Linked DNA regions of Rhodopseudomonas palustris HaA2. Each later gene encodes a partner of the first gene's protein in a complex. Links are inferred from orthologs where the notes say so. Each region holds a gene or a part of one and is shown in the gene's direction. Other genes may lie near its edges. The genes, in order: accB and accD.

Evidence for each region.
Region 2: the proteins of accB (region 1) and accD are in contact, whole or in part, in a solved structure (PDB 8UXZ), measured with the Escherichia coli proteins. The link is inferred for Rhodopseudomonas palustris HaA2 from one-to-one orthologs.

The regions. Positions count from the first base shown.
Region 1 is NC_007778.1:3,436,842-3,448,702, forward strand. What follows is about bases 3,739-6,606. They hold accB (acetyl-CoA carboxylase biotin carboxyl carrier protein), read left to right. Parts: upstream 3,739-4,850; coding sequence 4,851-5,363; downstream 5,364-6,606. Other genes in these bases: RPB_RS15210 (hypothetical protein), read right to left, coding at 3,739-3,750; aroQ (type II 3-dehydroquinate dehydratase), read left to right, coding at 4,348-4,803; accC (acetyl-CoA carboxylase biotin carboxylase subunit), read left to right, coding at 5,467-6,606. Outside these bases: RPB_RS15190 (M48 family metalloprotease), read left to right, coding at 1-1,038; RPB_RS15195 (BA14K family protein), read left to right, coding at 1,197-1,598; RPB_RS15200 (peroxiredoxin), read left to right, coding at 1,804-2,433; RPB_RS15205 (DsbA family protein), read left to right, coding at 2,654-3,421; more of RPB_RS15210, read right to left, coding at 3,538-3,738; more of accC, read left to right, coding at 6,607-6,822; RPB_RS15230 (sensor histidine kinase), read left to right, coding at 6,939-8,471; RPB_RS15235 (response regulator), read left to right, coding at 8,468-8,911; RPB_RS15240 (response regulator), read left to right, coding at 8,908-9,993; RPB_RS15245 (citrate transporter), read left to right, coding at 10,229-11,449; aat (leucyl/phenylalanyl-tRNA--protein transferase), read left to right, coding at 11,524-11,861. UniProt on the Escherichia coli protein: This protein is a component of the acetyl coenzyme A carboxylase complex; first, biotin carboxylase catalyzes the carboxylation of the carrier protein and then the transcarboxylase transfers the carboxyl group to form malonyl-CoA.
Region 2 is NC_007778.1:717,471-726,427, reverse strand. The notes cover bases 6,019-8,957. They hold accD (acetyl-CoA carboxylase, carboxyltransferase subunit beta), read left to right. Parts: upstream 6,019-6,973; coding sequence 6,974-7,942; downstream 7,943-8,957. Other genes in these bases: RPB_RS03215 (bifunctional folylpolyglutamate synthase/dihydrofolate synthase), read left to right, coding at 7,939-8,957; trpA (tryptophan synthase subunit alpha), read left to right, coding at 6,029-6,865; trpB (tryptophan synthase subunit beta), read left to right, coding at 6,019-6,029. Also shown: rpsA (30S ribosomal protein S1), read left to right, coding at 238-1,935; signal peptide peptidase SppA, read left to right, coding at 2,228-3,193; RPB_RS03245 (integration host factor subunit beta), read left to right, coding at 3,366-3,671; RPB_RS03240 (lipopolysaccharide assembly protein LapA domain-containing protein), read left to right, coding at 3,711-4,100; RPB_RS03235 (phosphoribosylanthranilate isomerase), read left to right, coding at 4,157-4,813; more of trpB, read left to right, coding at 4,815-6,018.

The DNA.
Region 1 (11,861 bases):
CATCTGTCCAAGCTCCGCACCCAGCTCGCGCAAGCACAGACGCAGATGATCGTGGCGATGCTGCTCGGCGTCGGCGCGATGGTGGCGGGCTCCAAGGCCGGCCCGAACAGCGGCGCCGGCAATATCGGTGCGGCCGCGATCTCGGCGCCGCAGGAATTGATCCGGCGCAATCTGCTGTCCTATCAGCGGCAGCAGGAAGAGAACGCCGACAAGGCCGCAGTGAAATTTCTCGACGCCACCGGCCAGTCGGCGAAGGGCATGTACGAAACGTTCCGTCGTTTCACCGACGAGAGCCTGTTCGCCGCGCGCGGCGCCGATCCTTATGCGCAGTCGCATCCGATGCCGGCCGAACGCGTCCGCGCGCTGGAAGAGCTGGCGCGCTCCAGCCCGAATTGGGACAAGAAGGACGACGCCGCACTGCAGCTCCGCCACGACATGATGCGTGCCAAGACGTCCGGCTTCATGGAGCGTCCCGACACCGTTTACCGGCGCTATCCGTCGTCGAACACCAGCCTGCCCGCGCGCTACGCCCGCGCCATCTCGACCTATCTGCACGGCGATCCGCGCTCGGCGCTGGCCCAGATCGACGGCCTGATTCAGGCCGAGCCGAACAATCCCTATTTCTACGAGTTGCGCGGCCAGGCGCTGCTCGAGGGCGGTCGGCCGCAGGAAGCGATCGCGCCACTGCGCAAGGCGTTGTCGCTCAGCCGCAGCGCCCCGCTGATCGAGATGCTGCTCGGCCAGGCGCTGGTGGCCTCGGGCAGCGCCGCCTCGACCGAAGAGGCGATCCGGATTCTGAAGTCGGCGCTGTCGCGCGAGGCTGAAGCGCCGCTCGGCTACAGCCAACTCGCGATGGCCTATGGCCGCAAGGGCGACTACGCCGAAGCCGATCTCGCGTCGGCCCAGGCGGCCTTTCTGCGCGGCGACAACAAGACCGCGCGCGCACTCGCGGCGCGCGCCAAGACCCGCTTCCCGGTCGGCTCGCCGGGCTGGGTCAAGGCGGACGATATCGTCGAAGCGAAATCAACATCCAAATAGCGCACTGCGTGTGATTGCGGATCACACGCAGCATCGGCCGCGCACGGGCGCAGTCTGGGCCATGTCAAATACATCGCGGCGACAAAGTGTCTCGATGTTTGCCATGCTGCGCCCTCGCGCCTAGAGTCGCGCGGCGACCAAAAGAGGGAGAGACATCCATGATGAAATCGAGGACGCAAGACGGCGGCACTGCGCGCAAGCTGATCACGCGCGCGTTGGCGGGCGTCATGCTGCTGACGATGTACGGCTTCGGCATGATCGCGACCACGGGCTTGGCGATGACGGCGAGCGTGACGCCGGCCCACGCACAGCGCGGCCGCGGACGTGGCGGAGGACGCGGTGGTGGGCGTGGACGTGGCTGGGGTGGCGGCGGCAATGCCGGCGCAGCGATCGGGCTCGGCATCGGCGCCGCGATCATCGGCGGCGCGATCGCGGCAAGTGCCGCGGAAGAGTCCCGCCGCCGCGATGCGATCGGCTACTGCGCGCAGCGCTACCGCTCGTTCAACCCGGCGACCATGACCTATATCGGCAACGACGGCCGGGCTCGCCCCTGCCCGTAGTCGAAATGCGTGGTTGATCTGCGTTGAAAGCACTGACCACGGTGCGCGATCGTTCGCTATAATGAAGTGGTGATCGCGCACCGCGCCGCCTCGATACGGCTCGAGCCGTTCCCGCTTTCACGGTGCCAAAAAGCGTCGCTACTGTCGGGCTTCCCCGCGCCGCGCGCGGGCTTGCTCATTTCATAGGCACACAGGAGTTCGATCAATGTCTCTCCACATCGGCGACACCGCGCCCGATTTCACCGCCGACACCACCCAGGGGCCGATTTCGTTTCACGACTTCATCGGCGATTCCTGGGTCTTCTTCTTCAGCCATCCCGCCGACTTCACGCCGGTCTGCACCACCGAGATGGGCAGAACCTCGAAGCTCGCGCAACAGTTCGCCGCCCGCAACGTCAAGCCGATCGGGCTGTCGACCGACACCGTCGACGAGCACCTCAAATGGATCGCGGACGTCAACGACACCCAGCAGACCGATCTGCAATTCCCGATCGTCGCCGACAAGGAGCTGAAGGTCGCCAAGCTCTACGACATGATCCACCCGAACCAGAGCAACACCGCGGCGGTGCGTTCGGTGTTCATCATCGATCCGAACAAGAAAGTCCGCCTGACCATGACCTACCCGATGAATGTCGGGCGCAACTTCGACGAGATCCTGCGCGTGATCGATGCGCTGCAGATGGCCGACAAGTACACCGTCGCCGCGCCGGCCGACTGGCGCCCAGGCGACAAGGTGATCATCCCGCTGTCGCTGCAGGGCGAAGACGCCGTGAAGGCATTCCCCCAGGGCTGGGATGCGCCGCGTCCCTATCTGCGCCTGACCACCGTCAAGTAGCCCGCGGCACCCCACAGTCAGACGGCGCCGGCGGTCGTGACGACGAACGCCGGCGCCGGCCCCGATCGCCACCGCCGCCGCCGCATCGCGGCCGGCGGGTTTTCGGCGCGCCTGACCGACACGTGTTCACAAATTGCGCGTATTTGGGCGGGAAAAGCGCTATGAAGCACACGAATCCGTGCGCCGATCGTGTCCGATTTCTGCCCTGAAGGGATTGCCCATGCCGTCGTTCCGTCCGTTTGCCGCCGCCCTGCTCGCGCTCTTGTTGGTCGGCGCGCCAGTTGCCGCCGCGGCGCAGAAATTCTCCGACGAGCAGCGCAGCCAGATCGAACAGATCATCAAGGACTATCTGGTGTCTCACCCCGAGGTGCTGGAAGAAGCGTCCGACGAATTGGGCAAGCGGCAGGCCAACGCCGCGGCCGAAAAGCACCAGGCCGCGATCAAGGACAACGCCGAAGCGATCTTCAATTCGCCGCGCGGCATCACGCTCGGCAACAAGGACGGCGACGTCACCTTCGTCGAATTCTTCGATTACAATTGCGGCTACTGCAAGCGCGCGATGACCGACATGATCGCGCTGATGAAGGAAGATCCCAAGCTCAAGATCGTGCTGAAGGAATTTCCGGTGCTCGGCCCGCCCTCGGTCGAGGCGGCGCAGGTTGCGATCGCGGTGCGGATGCAGACTCCCGATGGTAAGAAGTATCTCGACTTCCACCAGAAGCTGATGGGCGGCCGCGGTCAGGCCGACAAGGCCCGCGCGATGGCGGCCGCCAAGGAGGCCGGCTTCGACATGGCCCGGCTCGAGAAGGACATGGCGAGCCCGGAAGTCCGCGCCACCATCGAGGAGAGCTTCAAGCTCGCCGAAGCGATGGGCATGAACGGCACGCCGAGCTACGTGATCGGCAAGCAGGTGGTGGTCGGCGCAGTCGGCCTCGACACGCTGCGCCAGAAGGTGGCGCTCGCCCGCTGCGGCAAGGAGAAGTGCTGAGCCCTGCGGGATCCGCGGGCGACCCGACGACGTCGCTGATTGGGAACTCCCGAGGTCGCCGCCTCACGGCGATCTTGCGCAGGCGGTGTTGCGGCCATCGTGTCGAGTCCGGTCGTCTACGACGGAAAATCGGCCTCTGCGACATGGACACGGTCGGCATGGAGCGACCATTCCTTCAGCCGCTCCATCTGACAGAATTTTTCTTTGGCGATCTCGGTCGCGTCGCGGCTGTTCGCCGCCTCGATCTCCAGGGAGCTCTGGCAAATCTCGGCCTGCCGGCCGTTCTCGCCGAGGATGTCCTTCATGAATCGCACAGTATAGCGGGCCATAGTGCCTCCCGTTTAAGCGTCTTCTTCATTCAAGACACATGCCTGATATCAGGCGCGTCCGACCGCGGGCATGTTGCTCGGGCGGTGGGGCATCGTGCGCATCGGCGCGTCGGAGACGCGCCGGATCGTCATTTCGGAGACTACGCCTCCCGTTTCCGGATGCCAAAACAAAACCGCGACAACGCTCGTCAAGTTTGGTCGCGGCTGCCGGATCGGCGCTGGTCTTTCAATGAAATGATCTCGCCCTGCGATTGTTCCACGCGAACCCCGCCGATCGGATCGCCGCCCGCAAGCGAAGATGCGAAATCGGGACGAGCAGACGGCATTATCTGTGTGCCGATCAGCCACCCACAACCGCTCTCGCGGAGCCCTCTGCAAACGGATCGCAAGCACTTCCCGGCGCTTGCCTCGGCATGCTCGTCCAAAGCATCACCCGATTCAGGCTCCGCTGGACCGTGTTCAGGCTTCCCCTCAGCCGTGAGGTTACCTATAACGCCGACAATCAAGTGAATTTTGCCCGGACCGGTGCTGCAGCGCCGGATTTCGGCCCGACGGCGCGTCCGCCGGAGACCTTCGCTGACATTGCCGGAAAGTCGGATGCCTCAAACGATTTACGTGCTCAATGGCCCGAACTTGAATCTGCTCGGGACCCGGGAGCCGGCGATTTACGGCCACGCGACGCTGGCCGACGTCGAACGATTGTGCACCGAGACCGCTGCCAGTTGTGGTCTTTCAGCCGTTTGCCGGCAGTCCAACCACGAGGGCGAGTTGATCGACTGGATCCACCAGGCGCGCGACGAGCAGGCGGTGGGAATTGTGCTCAACGCCGGCGGCTACACCCACACCTCGGTGGCGCTGCATGACGCGCTCGTCGGCGTGCAGATCCCGGCGGTGGAAGTCCACGTCTCCAACGTCTTCGCCCGCGACAGCTTCCGCCATCATTCCTTCATCGCGAAGGCCGCCTTTGCCAGCCTGTGCGGCTTCGGCATCGACGGCTACCGGCTGGCCATCCTCGGCCTCGCCGCGAAAATCGGTACCAGCGCCAAGGCCTGACCCGAGGCCGGACCCGCCCCACTCACTCAAGACATCTGGATCGAAACATGGCCCGCCAGCCTGACACCAAGACCGCCGCCAAGCCGAAGGACGCCGCAACCGAGGACAAGGCGGCGATCGACGACAGCACGCTGATCCGCGATCTCGCGCTGCTGCTCGACGAGACCAACCTCACCGAGATCGAGATCGAGCGCGCCGGGCTTCGCGTCCGCGTCGCCCGCAACGTCAGCATCGCCGCCTCGGTGCCGATGGGCTACGCCCCGACGTCCGCCGCAGGAGGCGCGATCACTGCGATCGAGACCGCGGCGATCGACATCGCCAAGCATCCTGGCGTGGTGCCCTCGCCGATGGTCGGCACCGTGTATTGGGCACCCGAGCCCGGCGCCAAGCCGTTCATCGAGGTCGGCTCCCGGGTGTCCGCCGGCGAGACGCTGTTCATCATCGAGGCGATGAAGACCATGAACCAGATCCCGTCGCCGCGGGCCGGCACCGTCACCCAGATCCTCGTCGAGGACGGCCAACCGGTCGAGTTCGGCGAGCCGCTGGTGGTGGTCGAATAGCGAGTCGCGAATGGCGAGTGGCGAATAGAGCTGCATCGCAACGCCATCCGCCCCCCATTCGCCACTCGCCATTTGCAATTCGCCTCTCAATCCGGTGGCCCCGATGTTCGATAAAATTCTCATAGCCAATCGCGGCGAGATCGCTCTGCGGGTTCTGCGTGCGTGCAAGGAACTGGGCATTGCCACGGTCGCCGTGCATTCGACCGCCGACGCGGACGCGATGCATGTCCGGCTCGCGGACGAAAGCGTCTGTATCGGCCCGCCGCCGTCCAAGGACAGCTATCTCAACATCCCGGCGCTGCTGGCGGCCTGCGAGATCACCGGCGCCGACGCGGTGCATCCGGGCTATGGATTTCTATCCGAGAATGCCCGTTTCGCCGAGATTCTCGCCGACCACAATCTGCATTTCATCGGCCCCAAGGCCGAGCACATCCGGCTGATGGGCGACAAGATCGAGGCGAAGAAGACCGCCAGGCGCCTGGGCATCCCCGTGGTGCCGGGCTCGGACGGCGCGGTCGGCCCGGACGACGACGCGATGTCGATCGCCAGGGAGATCGGCTTTCCGGTGCTGGTCAAGGCCGCCGCCGGCGGCGGTGGCCGCGGCATGAAGGTCGCGCACACCGCCGAAGACCTGTCGATGGCGATCTCGACCGCGGGCAACGAGGCCAAGGCCGCCTTCGGCGACGCCTCGGTCTATCTGGAGAAGTATCTGCAGAAGCCGCGCCACATCGAAATCCAGGTGCTGGGTGACGGCCGCGGCGGCGCGATCCATCTCGGCGAGCGTGACTGCTCGCTGCAGCGGCGGCACCAGAAGGTCTGGGAAGAGAGCCCCTCCCCGGTGATCAGCGCGGAAGCCCGCGCCCGGATCGGCGGCATCTGCGCCAAGGCGATGCAGGACATGAGCTATGTCGGCGTCGGCACCATCGAATTCCTCTACGAGGACGGCGAATTCTACTTCATCGAGATGAACACCCGGATCCAGGTCGAGCATCCGGTCACGGAGATGATCACCGGGATCGATCTGGTGCTGGAGCAGATCCGGATCGCCGCCGGCGGCGACCTGCCGGTGTCGCAGGACGAGATCGTGCTCAACGGCCACGCCATCGAGTGCCGGATCAACGCCGAGAATCCGGTGAGCTTCCGGCCGTCGCCGGGCAAGATCGCGCGTTATCATCCACCCGGCGGCCTCGGCGTCCGGATCGATTCCGCAGTCTTCCAAGGCTACACCATCCCGCCTTATTACGACTCGCTTGTCGGCAAGCTGATCGTCCACGGCAAGACCCGCGGCGAGTGCCTGATGCGGCTGCGGCGGGCGCTGGACGAGATGGTGGTCGACGGCATCGAGACCACACTGCCGCTGTTCCGCGCACTGGTGCGGGAACCGGGGATCATCGACGGCGATTATCATATCCACTGGCTGGAGCAGTATCTCGCCGGCGTCGCCCTCGAGGGCCGCTGAAGAATATTTGCGTCGGGCGTGGAACCAAGTTCCGGCTCCCGCGTTAGCGTGGCTGCAGATTTGGCCGCCTTGCGGGGATTGTTCTTGCTTTGTTTCAAATGGTCGGAGACCGCGCGGTGACGCCGGAATCCACGCGGCGACGCGCTTTCATCCAGATCACGTTGCTGTCGCTGTCTTTTGCCGTGCTGGTTCTGATCAGCGTCGCCTCGGTGTTTCTGTTGCAGAAAGCCCGGGAGGACAGCGCCTGGGTCGCCCACACGCTCGAAGTCGAGAACCAGATTTCCCTCGCCCAGCTGCAGATGCGCCGTGCCGAAAGCGCGGAGCGAGGCTTTCTGCTGACGAGTCAGCCTGAATTCGTCGAAGAGTTCGAGAATTCCTCCGGCCAGGTGGTGCCGATGCTGCAACGCCTGCAGCAGCGGGTAGCCGACAATCCGGTGCAGCGCGGGTTGGTCGACAAGAGCATCGTCATCGCACAGGCGAGGATCGAGCGGTTCAGGGAACTGATCGCGCTCGCGCAGGCGGACCGCGCCGAGGAAGCTCGGCGCATCGTGCGCGCCGAAAGCGGCCGTGAGGCCATGAACCAGTTCGCCAACTTCATGGCGGCGATGCGGGCCGAAGAAAACAAGCTATTCGTGATGCGGACGGCGGCGGCCGATCGCAGCCAGTCTCTGGCGTCGATCGTCACCACCACCGGCTCCGGCCTGGTGCTGGTGCTGGCCGGGCTCTCGATCTTCCTGGTGCGGCGCTCCGCGCGCGCCCGTGACGACGCCGAAGCGCTGCTACGCGAGAACAATCTCAACCTCGAGAGCACCGTGTCCGAGCGCACCGCCGACCTGCGCGAGGCCAACGAAGAGATCCAGCGCTTCGCCTATATCGTGAGCCACGATTTGCGCTCGCCGCTGGTGAACATCATGGGATTCACCAGCGAGCTCGAAGAACTGCGCAGCGACATCTTTCGCCGCATCGCCACGCTGAGCCGCGAAGTCGCCGACAAGCAGATGCCGGAGAAGGCCGACAGCGACGGCGAGCCGGAGCTGCAGCCGGCCGACCAACAATTGTCGGAGGACTTCACCGAGGCACTCGCCTTCATCAAATCGTCGATCGGCAAGATGGACCGGCTGATCAGCGCGATCCTCAACCTCACGCGCGAAGGCCGCCGTCAGTTCCAGCCGGTTTCGATCGACACCCGGGAGCTGATCGAGAACATCGTCTCGACGGTGGCGCATCAGGCCGCCGAGGCCAACGCCGAGATCCGCATCGAGCCGTTGCCGGAAATCGTCAGCGACCGCCTCGCGCTCGAACAGATCTTTTCGAATCTCATCGACAACGCTCTGAAATATCTCAGGAACGGTGTCCCCGGAGACATCCGGATCCGCGGTCGCCAGAAGCTCGGCTTCGCGATCTTCGAGATCGCCGACAACGGACGGGGGATCGATCCCAAGGACCATCAGAGAATCTTTGATCTTTTCCGCCGTGCCGGTACACAGGACAGGCCGGGTCAGGGGATCGGGCTCGCTCATGTTCGCGCGCTCGTGCGCCGCCTGGGTGGAACCATGTCGGTGTCCTCGGCGCTCGGCGAGGGCTCGACCTTCACCATCACCTTGCCGATGAAATGGACCACGGCCACCAAACGGGAACCCCGCTCATGAGTAACCCAGTCACCATCATCATGATCGAGGACGACGAGGGCCACGCGCGCCTGATCGAGCGCAATATTCGCCGGTCCGGCGTCAACAACGAGATCGTTCCGTTCACGTCCGGTACAGCCGCGCTGAACTACCTGTTCGGGGCCGACGGCTCGGGCATCGAGCATCAGAATCGCGCGCTCCTGGTGCTGCTCGATCTCAACCTCCCCGACACCAGCGGCATCGATATTCTCCGGCGCGTCAAGGAAAACGATCATCTCAAATGCACGCCCGTCGTGGTGTTGACCACCACCGACGACGCGCAGGAAATCAAGCGTTGCTACGAGCTCGGCTGCAACGTCTACATCACCAAGCCGGTGAACTACGAGAGCTTCGCCAACGCGATCCGTCAGCTCGGCCTGTTCTTTTCCGTGATCCAGGTCCCTCAAACCGAGGCTCCATGACTCCTGCTGCTGCGCCGACTCTGCTGTATATCGACGACGACGAGGCGCTCGGGCGCCTGGTCTCACGCGGCCTGAAGCGACAGGGTTTCTGCGTCGAGCACGTGCTGAGCGGCGAGGCGGGGCTGGAGCGATTGCGCAAGGGCGGCGTCGACGTGGTGGCGCTGGATCAGTACATGCCCGGCCTCGACGGGCTGGAAACGCTGGAGCAGATCCAGAACATTCCGGATGCGCCGCCGGTGGTCTTCGTTACCGCATCGCAGGATTCCAGCATCGCCGTGACCGCGCTGAAGGCCGGCGCCGCGGATTATCTGGTGAAAGATACCCAGGGCGACTTCGTCCCCCTGCTCCAGGTCGCCGCCGATCAGGCGCTGCGCCAAGCCGTGATCCGCAAGGCCCGCGACGACGCCGAAGCCGAAGTCCGCGCCTCGCGTGATCGCTATGCGGCGCTGGCCGCAGAGCGCGAAATGCTGCTGCGCGAGGTCAACCACCGGGTCGGCAATTCGCTGCAGATCATCGCGTCGCTGCTGCATCTGCAGGCTTCGTCCAGCAAGGAGAGCGAGGTCAAGGCGGCGCTCACCAACGCGATGGGCCGCGTCGCTGCGGTGGCGCAAGTCCACCGCCGGCTCTACACCTCGCACGACCTCAAGAGCGTGATGCTGAACCAGTATCTCGAAGCGTTGCTCGAGGATTTGCGTCGTTCGGCCGAAGGCAACCGGATGTCGCGCCTGACGCTCGATGCGGAGGCGGTCGAGATCGATCCCGACCGCGCGGTCGCGATCGGCATCGTCGTCAACGAGTTGGTGATGAACGCGGTGAAGTACGCCTATCCGGAAGGCAAGGGCCCGATCCACGTGGTGCTGAAGGCCCAGGGCGACGACCTCGAACTCGCAATTTCCGATGACGGCGTCGGTCTTGCGGTCAAGGCCAATCCGCACTCGACCGGCATGGGCCAGCGCATCGTCAATGCGATGGCGACCAAGCTCGACGCCAGCGTCGAGCGCGACCCCGCGCATGCCGGCACCCGCATGGTGCTGCGATTCCGCCGCACCAACATCGCCGCGCCGACGCCGGCCATCGCGTAGTCGGCCGCCCCGCCAAATCGGGCCACGAATCCGGCCGCACTATCCCAAAGCCGCCTTGCCATTTTGCCGGAGCTCGGGCAGGTTCCGCGCGCGCCGCTGCGGGAACGCGGCGGAATCTTCTCATCACATCAGGGACTTTGCTTTCGCAGGCAGGGCTCGCGTGGCATCGCTGCGTCGATCACGCCCGGGCGAACAAACTCTCCAGTCGCGAGTCCGCGCGAAGGGCCAAGCGCTTGTGACGACTCCAGTCCTGATCCTGGGCATTCCGCTCGACTTCTTCCTGTTCGGGCTGACCCTCTTGGGGGTTGCGATTTTCCACCGCCACACGTTGTGGATCGCACTCACCGGCCTCGCCGCCACCATCGCTTACAAGCTGATGTTCACCGGCTTCGCGACCGGCCCCGGGCTGCTCGGATTGACGCTCCATCTCGGCCACGAATGGGTGACGCTGACGAATCTGTTCCTGTTGCTGATGGGCTTCGCGCTGCTGTCGGCGCATTTCGAGAAGAGCGGCATTCCCGACGAAATGCCGGCGCTGCTGCCGAACGATTGGAGGGGCCCGGTCGTGCTGCTGGGCATCGTGTTCGTCTTGTCGAGTTTCCTCGACAACATCGCCGCCGCGCTGATCGGCGGCACGGTGGCGCGGCACGTCTTCCGCGGCAAGGTCCATATCGGCTACCTGGCGGCGATCGTCGCGGCTTCCAACGCCGGAGGGGCCGGCAGCGTGATCGGCGACACCACCACCACGATGATGTGGATCGCCGGCGTCAACCCGCTCAGCGTGGTCGAGGCCTATGTCGCTGCCGGCACCGCGCTGCTGGTGTTCGCCGTCCCGGCTTCGATCCAGCAGCACAACTTTGCGCCGATCGTCAAGGACGCGCCGCGCGGGCTGAGGATCGAATGGGTCCGCGTCGGCATCGTCGCTGCGATCCTGATTGCGGCGCTGGCCGCCAATATCAGCGCCAATGTCTATTTCCCGGACCTGCTTCACCGGCTTCCGTTGCTCGGCCTCACCATCTGGGCGGTGTTGCTACTGACCGCGCCGATTCGCCGGCCGGATTGGAAGCTGATGCCGTCGACCTTCAAGGGCACCATCTTTCTGCTGGCGCTCGTCGTGATCGCATCGCTGATGCCGGTCGAGCGGCTGCCGGCCGCAACATGGCAAACAGCGCTCGGCCTCGGACTCGTCTCGGCGGGTTTCGACAACATTCCCCTCACCGCGCTGGCGCTCAATCAGGGCGGCTACGACTGGGGATTCCTCGCTTACGCCGTCGGCTTCGGCGGCTCGATGATGTGGTTCGGCTCGTCCGCCGGCGTCGCCCTCACCAACATGTTTCCCGAAGGCAAGTCCGTTTATCTATGGCTGCGCTTCGGCTGGCCCGTCCCCGTGGCCTATCTCATCGGCTTCTTCGCATTGCTGACACTGGTCGGCTGGAATCCCGATCCGATCCGCTGACCGCGCTCCGGTCCCAATCGGCATTCGCTTCCGCCCCGGCTCGCGACCTCCGTCCCGCCCTGCTATGCTCGGGCATGACATCCCGCGACTCCGCCGCCGCCGAGATCACCCCCGAAGTGCTGCTGCGCGCTTATGCCTGCGGCATCTTTCCGATGGCCGAAAGCGTCGACGATCCGACGCTGTTCTGGGTCGAGCCGGAATTGCGCGGCATCATTCCGCTCGGCGGCTTTCGCGTCGCCTCCCGGCTCGCCCGCACGGTGCGGTCGGACGCTTTCACCGTCACCGTCAATCGCGACTTCAAGGGCGTGATCGACGGCTGCGCCGCGCCGCAGCCAGGCCGCGACGACACCTGGATCAACCGCCGGATTCGCGAGCTGTATATCGGCCTGCACGGCATCGGCCATTGCCACAG
Region 2 (8,957 bases), 2.7 Mb from region 1 along the record:
AACGCACAACGCCCAGGCCTCAATGAGGCCTGTCGTTCTCGTTCTGCGCCCCGCGTTTCTTGGAATGACAGTTTCTCGATCCGATCACATCGGATCAACGGCTCGACCGTGCAGGCATGCTGCCGGCCCGCTCCGCAATGATTTGCAGGGCGGTCGTCAGGTTCGCGGACCCCTGACACTGCGCGCGCGAGACGTCCCTCAACCGAACTGCCGGCGACATCCGCATCTGGAGAACAAATGGCCTCGACTGATACTTACAATCCGACCCGCGACGATTTCGCCGCGATGCTCGACGAGTCCTTTGCGGGCGGCAATCTGCAGGAAAGCTCCGTCATCAAGGGCATCGTCGTCGCGATCGAAAAGGACATGGCCGTCATCGATGTCGGCCTGAAGACCGAAGGCCGCGTGGCGCTGCGTGAATTCGCAGGACCCGGCCGTGACAGCGAATTGAAGGTCGGCGACACCGTCGAAGTGTTCCTCGACCGGATCGAGAATGCGCTCGGCGAAGCCGTTCTGTCGCGCGACAAGGCGCGCCGCGAAGAGAGCTGGGGCAAGCTCGAGAAGGCCTTCCAGGGCAACGAGAAGGTGTTCGGCGTCATCTTCAACCAGGTCAAGGGCGGCTTCACGGTCGACCTCGACGGCGCCGTGGCGTTCCTGCCGCGCAGCCAAGTCGACATCCGTCCGATCCGCGACGTCGCGCCGCTGATGAACAACTCGCAGCCGTTCCAGATTCTGAAGATGGACCGCCGCCGCGGCAACATCGTGGTGTCGCGCCGCACGGTTCTCGAAGAGACCCGCGCCGAGCAGCGCCAGGAGCTGGTGCAGAACCTCGAAGAGGGTCAGGTGATCGACGGCGTGGTCAAGAACATCACCGATTACGGTGCGTTCGTCGACCTCGGCGGCATCGACGGCCTGCTGCACGTGACCGACATCGCCTGGCGCCGGGTCAACCACCCGACCGAAGTGCTGACGATCGGCCAGACCGTCAAGGTCAAGATCATCAAGATCAACCACGAGACCCACCGCATTTCGCTCGGCATGAAGCAGCTGCTGGACGATCCGTGGCAGGGCATCGAGGCGAAGTACCCGCTGAACGCGCGCTTCACCGGCCGCGTCACCAACATCACCGACTACGGCGCGTTCGTCGAGCTCGAGCCGGGCATCGAAGGCCTGATCCACGTCTCCGAGATGTCGTGGACCAAAAAGAACATGCACCCCGGCAAGATCGTGTCGACTTCGCAGGAAGTCGAAGTGCAGGTGCTCGAAGTGGATTCGGTCAAGCGCCGGATTTCGCTCGGCCTCAAGCAGACGATGCGCAACCCGTGGGAAGTGTTCGTCGAGAAGTATCCGGTCGGCTCGACCGTCGAAGGCGAAGTCAAGAACAAGACCGAGTTCGGCCTGTTCCTCGGCCTCGACGGCGACGTCGACGGCATGGTGCATCTCTCCGACCTCGACTGGAAGCAGCCGGGCGAGCAGGTGATCGACAACTTCAAGAAGGGCGACATGGTCAAGGCCATCGTCCTCGACGTCGATGTCGAGAAGGAGCGCATCTCGCTCGGCGTCAAGCAGCTCGAAGGCGACCCCTTCGCCGAGCCGGGCGACGTCAAGAAGGGCGCGATCGTGACCTGCGAAGTGCTGGACGTGAAGGAATCGGGCATCGACGTACAGATCGTCGGCACCGACTTCGCCACCTTCATCAAGCGCTCGGAGCTGGCCCGCGATCGCAACGACCAGCGCGCCGAACGCTTCGCGGTCGGTGAGAAGGTCGACGCCCGCGTCATCCAGTTCGACAAGAAGGCCCGCAAGGTCCAGGTGTCGATCAAGGCGCTGGAAGTCGCGGAAGAGAAGGAAGCCATCGCACAGTACGGCTCGTCCGATTCGGGCGCGACGCTGGGCGACATTCTCGGCACCGCGCTCAAGCAGCGCGACAAGTAAGCTCGGGCTTACCGCTCACAGCATCAAGGGCTCCGGCATCGCCGGGGCCCTTTCTGTTTGTCTCGCGCCATCGCCGACCACCACGCCCACGACCTGACGGACTCCGCGCCGCAAAGACGTCGATGCGGGACAGGTCCGGCCATGACGAAGGAAAGGCCTCGCGCGGAAACCGGATCGTCGCGTCGCCCGCACCTTGTTTTCTTCAAATTGGGGCGCAATTGATGTATTCCCGTCACGGGAAATCAACGATCCCCTTTGAAAACCGTGAATAGTCTTCCGCCGGAGAATCTCCATGTCGCTTGATTCCGATGTGATCGTCGATCGCCGCCGCATTCGTCGCAAGCTGACGTTCTGGCGGGTCGCCGCGGTTCTGGTCGCGATCGGCGCCGTGATCGCGGTCGGCGCGATGGTGTCGCCGGCGGGCCCCGCGCTCACGACCTCCGGTTCGATCGCGCGGATCAAGATCGACGGACTGATCCGCAGCAACTCCGAACGGGTCGAGGCGCTGGAGCGGCTGGAGAAGTCGAACAGCGCCGCGGTGATCGTCCACATCAATTCGCCGGGCGGCACCACCGCCGGCTCGGAAGAACTCTACACCGCGCTGATGCGGCTGAAGGCCAAGAAGCCGATGGTGGTCGTGGTCGAAGGCCTGGCGGCGTCGGGCGGCTACATCGCCGCGCTCGCCTCCGATCACATCATCGCCCAGCAGAGTTCGCTGGTCGGCTCGATCGGCGTGCTGTTTCAGTATCCGAACGTCTCCGAACTGATGAAGACGGTCGGCGTCAAGGTCGAGGAGGTGAAGTCGTCGCCGCTGAAGGCCGCGCCGAACGGCTTCGAGCCGACCAGCCCCGAGGCGCGCGCCGCGCTGGAATCGCTGGTGCGGGATTCCTACGCGTGGTTTCGCGATCTGGTGAAGCAGCGCCGCGCCATGGACGACGATCAGCTCGGCATCGTCGCCGACGGCCGCGTCTTCACCGGCCGACAGGCGGTGGGTCTGAAGCTGATCGATCAGCTCGGCGACGAGAAGACCGCGGTGGCGTGGCTCGAAACCGAGAAGCGGGTCAAGAGCGGCCTGCCGGTGCGCGACTTCAAGCTGTCGCCGCAATTCGGCGACCTGACATTTCTGCGGGCCGCAGCGTCGATCACGCTCGATGCGCTCGGCCTCGGCGTGATCGCCCGACAGGTGGAGCAGTCCGGCGCGATGCATCTGGGCCTCGACGGCATGCTCGCTTTGTGGGTGCCGGGTAGCACCCGCTGACGACGATCGGTGGCCGGCGTCGCACGGCTTCGACCCCGGCGGATGAGCGCGAGCCGCATCGTGCGAGCACCGCCGGACGACTTTGTCCAGCCCGCCTCATTTGATTTAGCGTCTTGACAGTTCACAGTATTTTCAAGGAAATGGCGGTCCGCACGCACGGACCACACCCTCGATGATCAAATCCGAACTCGTTCAGCGTATCGCCGAGCACAACCCGCACCTTTACCAGCGGGACGTCGAGAACATCGTCAACGCGATCCTCGACGAGATCGTCGACGCGCTGGCGCGCGGCGATCGGGTCGAGTTGCGCGGCTTCGGCGCGTTTTCGGTGAAGCATCGGCCGGCGCGTGCCGGCCGCAATCCGCGGACCGGCGCGCATGTTCCGGTCGACCAGAAAAGCGTGCCGTTCTTCAAGACCGGCAAGGAAATGCGCGAACGGCTGAACCGCGAGACCGGCGACACTGATACCGGCGCGTAACGCGACGCCCGTTTGCTGAGCAAGGCGAGCGAGAACGACATGCAGAAGTTTCTGACAGCCCTGGTGCTGATCCCGCTCGGACTGATTTTCATCGTCTTCGCGGTCGCCAACCGCCATCTCGTCTCGGTGTCGTTCGATCCGCTCGATGTCAGCGATCCGATGGGCACCGTGCAGATGCCGTTGTTCGTCCTCATCATCGGCGTCGCGATCCTGGGCGTGATCGCCGGCGGGATCGCTACCTGGTTCCGGCAGCGGCATTGGCGGCGCGCGGCGCGGCGGCATCAGGCCGAAGCCATCGAGGCCAAGACGCAGCTCGCCAATCTGCGCGCCAGCATCGTCGCCCCGACGCCAAGCGAGCCGAAGCGGATGCTGCTGCTGGAACAGGGTTCCGCCTCCGGCAGGCGCGACAAGGCCAGCGCGGCGCTGTAGAACACCGTCGTGTTGCCGGCTCCCCTCGTCGCCGGCCGAACCCCGATCGCGAACCCATGTCCGTCGTCGTCAAAATATGCGGCCTGTCGACCCGCGACACGCTCGAAGCGGCGGTCGCGGCCGGCGCCGACATGGTCGGCTTCGTGTTCTTTCCGGCCTCGCCGCGTCATGTCGGGTTCGACCTCGCGCGCGCACTCGGCGACCAGGTCGGCAGCCGCGCCGCGAAAGTCGCGCTGACGGTCGACGCCAGCGACGCGCTGCTGCGCGACGTCGTCGACGCGCTCGCGCCGGATCTGCTGCAACTTCACGGCAAGGAAAGCCCCGAGCGGGTTCGCGCGATCAGGCAGACATTCGGGCTGCCGGTGATGAAGGCCGTGGCGGTGGCCACCGCTGATGATCTGGCGGCGCTGCCCGCTTACGCCGCCGCAGCCGATCGCATCCTGTTCGACGCGCGGCCGCCGAAGGACGCGCTCCGCCCCGGCGGTCTCGGCGTGCCGTTCGACTGGGCGCTGCTGAGCGGCCTCGCACTGCCGGTCCCGTACATGGTGTCCGGCGGCATCACGCCCGGCAATGTCGCCGAGGCGCTGCGGGTGACGCGCGCCGGCGGCATCGACGTGTCCTCCGGCGTCGAGACGGCGCCCGGCGTCAAAGATTCCGAATTGATCCGCAGCTTCATCCGCGCCACGCGCGCCAGCGAAGAGACGATGACCTGACATGAACCAGATCCTGCCGAACTCGTTTCGATCCGGTCCCGACGAGCGCGGGCATTTCGGCATCTTCGGCGGCCGCTTCGTCGCCGAGACGCTGATGCCGCTGATCCTCGCGCTGGAAAAGGCCTACGCGGAAGCCAAGGACGATCCGGCGTTCCGCGCCGAGATGGACGGCTACCTCAAGCACTATGTCGGCCGGCCGTCGCCGCTGTATTTCGCCGAGCGGCTGACCGAGCATTTCGGCGGCGCCAAGATCTACTTCAAGCGCGAGGACCTCAACCACACCGGCGCCCACAAGGTGAACAACGTGCTCGGCCAGATCATGCTGGCGCGGCGGATGGGCAAGCCGCGGATCATCGCCGAAACCGGCGCCGGCATGCACGGCGTCGCCACCGCGACGATGTGCGCGAAATTCGGCCTGCAATGCGTCGTCTATATGGGCGCGGTCGACGTCGACCGGCAGCAGCCCAACGTGCTGCGGATGAAGGCGCTCGGCGCCGAAGTCCGCCCGGTGACGTCCGGCGCCGCCACGCTCAAGGACGCGATGAACGAGGCGCTGCGCGACTGGGTCACCAACGTCCACGACACGTTCTATTGCATCGGCACCGTCGCCGGCCCGCACCCCTATCCGATGATGGTGCGCGACTTCCAGGCGGTGATCGGCCAGGAAGTGCGCGCGCAGATCATGGAAGCCGAAGGCCGGCTGCCGGATTCGCTGATCGCCTGCATCGGCGGCGGCTCCAATGCGATGGGACTGTTTCATCCCTTCCTGGATGATAGCAGCGTCGCGATCTACGGCGTCGAGGCCGCGGGCCACGGCCTCAGCAAGCTGCATGCGGCGTCGATCGCCGGCGGCAAGCCCGGCGTTCTGCACGGCAACCGCACCTATCTGCTGATGGACACCGATGGCCAGATCCAGGAAGCGCATTCGATCTCGGCCGGCCTCGACTATCCGGGCATCGGCCCGGAACACGCCTGGCTGCACGATGTCGGCCGCGTCGAGTTCATGTCCGCCACCGACACCGAGGCGCTCGACGCCTTCAAGCTGTGCTGCCGGCTGGAGGGCATCATCCCGGCGCTGGAGCCGGCCCATGCGCTGGCGAAAGTCGGCGACCTCGCCCCGCCCCTGCCGAAGGATCATGTGATGGTGCTCAACATGTCGGGCCGCGGCGACAAGGATCTCGCTTCGGTCGCCGAACATCTCGGGGGCCAGTTCTGATGACTACGCGTATCGACATCCGCTTCGCCCAGCTCAAGCGCGAAGGCCGCCCGGCCTTCGTCACCTTCGTGATGGCGGGCGATCCCGACCTCGCCACCTCGCTGCAGCTGCTCAAGGCGCTACCCACGGCCGGCGCGGACATCATCGAGATCGGCATGCCGTTCACCGACCCGATGGCCGACGGACCGGCGATCCAGGCCGCCGGCTTGCGCGCGCTGCACGGCGGCACCACGCTGCACAAGACGCTCGAGCTGGTGGGCGACTTCCGCAAGGACGACGCCACTACGCCAGTGGTGCTGATGGGCTACTACAATCCGATCTACATCTACGGCGTCGACGCGTTTCTCGCCGACGCCAAGGCGGCCGGGGTCGACGGGCTGATCATCGTCGATCTGCCGCCCGAGGAAGACGCCGAGCTGTGCCTGCCGGCGATGAAGGCCGGGCTGAATTTCATCCGGCTGGCGACGCCCACCACCGACGAAAAGCGGTTGCCGGCGGTGCTCGCCAACACCTCGGGCTTCGTCTATTACGTGTCGATCACCGGCATCACCGGCTCGGCTTCGGCGGATTCGGTCGCGGTCGGCGACGCGGTGGCGCGGATCAAGCGCCACACCGACCTGCCGGTCTGCGTCGGCTTCGGCATCCGCACCCCCGAGGGGGCGCGCGCGATCGCCGCACAGGCCGACGGCGCGGTGGTCGGATCGGCCCTGATCGACGCGCTGCAGAAGACGCTCGACACCGACAATCGCGCCACTCAGGCGACCGTCGGGGCCGTCGCGGATCTGGTCGCCTCGCTTGCGGCCGGGGTGCGCGGCGCCCAACAGGCTGCCGAATAGGCAGTCATCAATTCGGGCCATGGTCTGGACGGAGCCGTTGTCCGCCGCCATATCCCGACAGTGCAATGACCCTGGCGACGCCCTTCCGGGGGCGACGCGGAGACCATCATGAACTGGCTGACCAACGTCGTCCGTCCCAAGATCCGCAACATCCTGCGGCGCGAAACGCCGGAGAATCTCTGGATCAAATGTCCGGATACCGGACAATTGGTGTTCTACAAGGACGTCGAGCAGAACCAGTTCGTCATTCCCGGCTCGAACTATCACATGCGCATGGGCGCGACGGCGCGGCTGCGGTCGGTGTTCGACAACGAGACCTGGTACGATGTAGCGCTGCCGGAAGTGACCGCCGACCCGCTGAAATTCCGCGACGAGCGCAAATATGTCGACCGCATCAAGGATGCCCGCGCCAAGACCGGCGCCCATGACGCGGTGAAGGTCGGCTACGGCAAGCTCGAAGGCCTCGGCGTCGTCGCCGCCGTGCAGGATTTCGACTTCATGGGCGGCTCGCTCGGCATGGCGGCCGGCGAAGCGATCATCCGCGGCCTCGAGCTCGCGGTCGAGAAGCACGCGCCCTTCATCATGTTCGCGGCCTCCGGCGGCGCGCGGATGCAGGAAGGCATCCTGTCGCTGATGCAGATGCCGCGCACCACCGTCGCGGTGCAGCTGCTGCGCGAGGCGGGGCTGCCCTACATCGTGGTGCTGACCAACCCGACCACCGGCGGCGTCACCGCCTCCTACGCGATGCTGGGCGACATCCAGCTGGCCGAGCCCGGGGCGCTGATCGGCTTCGCCGGCGCCCGGGTGATCGAGCAGACCATCCGCGAGAAGCTGCCGGACGGCTTCCAGCGCGCCGAATATCTGCGCGACCACGGCATGGTCGACATGGTGGTGCACCGCCACGAGCTGCGCCCGACGCTGGCGCGGCTGTGCCGGATCCTGACCAAGACGCCGCTGCCCGCCGTCGAAGAGCCGGCCGTCGTCGACGACGATGCCCAGGATATCGAGGCCGTCGCGACCGAGATCGTGGCGACGCCGCCCGAGCCGGCGCCGCCGCCGGCCGCGCCGCAGGCGTGAGCGCAGCGACAACGCCAAAGCCGTCAGCCTCGGTCGGCGACCTCCGCGCGCGCCTGGCGCGACTGCATCCCGCGCAGATCGATCTGACGCTCGGCCGAATCGAACGGCTGCTGGCGGCGCTGGATTACCCTGAACGCCGATTGCCGCCGGTGATCCATATCGCCGGCACCAACGGCAAGGGCTCCACCCTCGCCTTTCTCCGCGCCATTCTCGAAGCCGCGGGCCTCTGCGTCCACGCCTACACTTCGCCGCATCTGGTGCGCGTCAACGAGACCATCCGGCTGGGGCGGCCGGGCGGTGGCGTGCTGGTGAGCGACGAAGAGCTGGCCGACGCGCTTTCGCATTGCGAGCGGGTCAATGACGGCGCGCCGATCACGCTGTTCGAGATCGAGACTGCCGCGGCGTTGTATCTGTTCGCGCAGCATCCCGCCGACGTGGTCCTGCTCGAAGTCGGCCTCGGCGGCCGGCTCGACGCCACCAATGTGATCGCGCATCCGCTCGCCTGCGTGCTGACGCCGATCGGGATCGATCACACCGAATTTCTCGGGCCGACGCTCGCCGAGATCGCCGCCCAAAAGGCCGGCATCATCCGCCGCGACGCGCCGGTGATCGTTGCCGAGCAACCCGACGACGCGATGGTGGTGATCGAGCGCGAGGCCAAGCGGCTGCGCGCGCCGCTGCACGCGCGCGGCCAGCACTGGCATGTCGAACTCGAACACGGCCGCCTCGCCTATCAGGACGAGCGCGGCCTGATGGACCTCACCGCGCCAAAGCTGTTCGGACGGCATCAGATCGACAATGCCGGGCTGGCGATCGCGGCGCTGCGCGCGCAGCAGCGCTTCGCCATCGATCAGGCCGCCTATCAGGCCGGGCTGCTCGCCGCGGAATGGCCGGCGCGGATGCAGCGGCTGACGTCGGGCACACTGCTCGATGACGCGCCGCAAGGCTGCGAGCTGTGGCTCGACGGCGGCCATAATGCCGATGGTGGCCGCGTCGCCGCCGCCGCGCTGGGCGA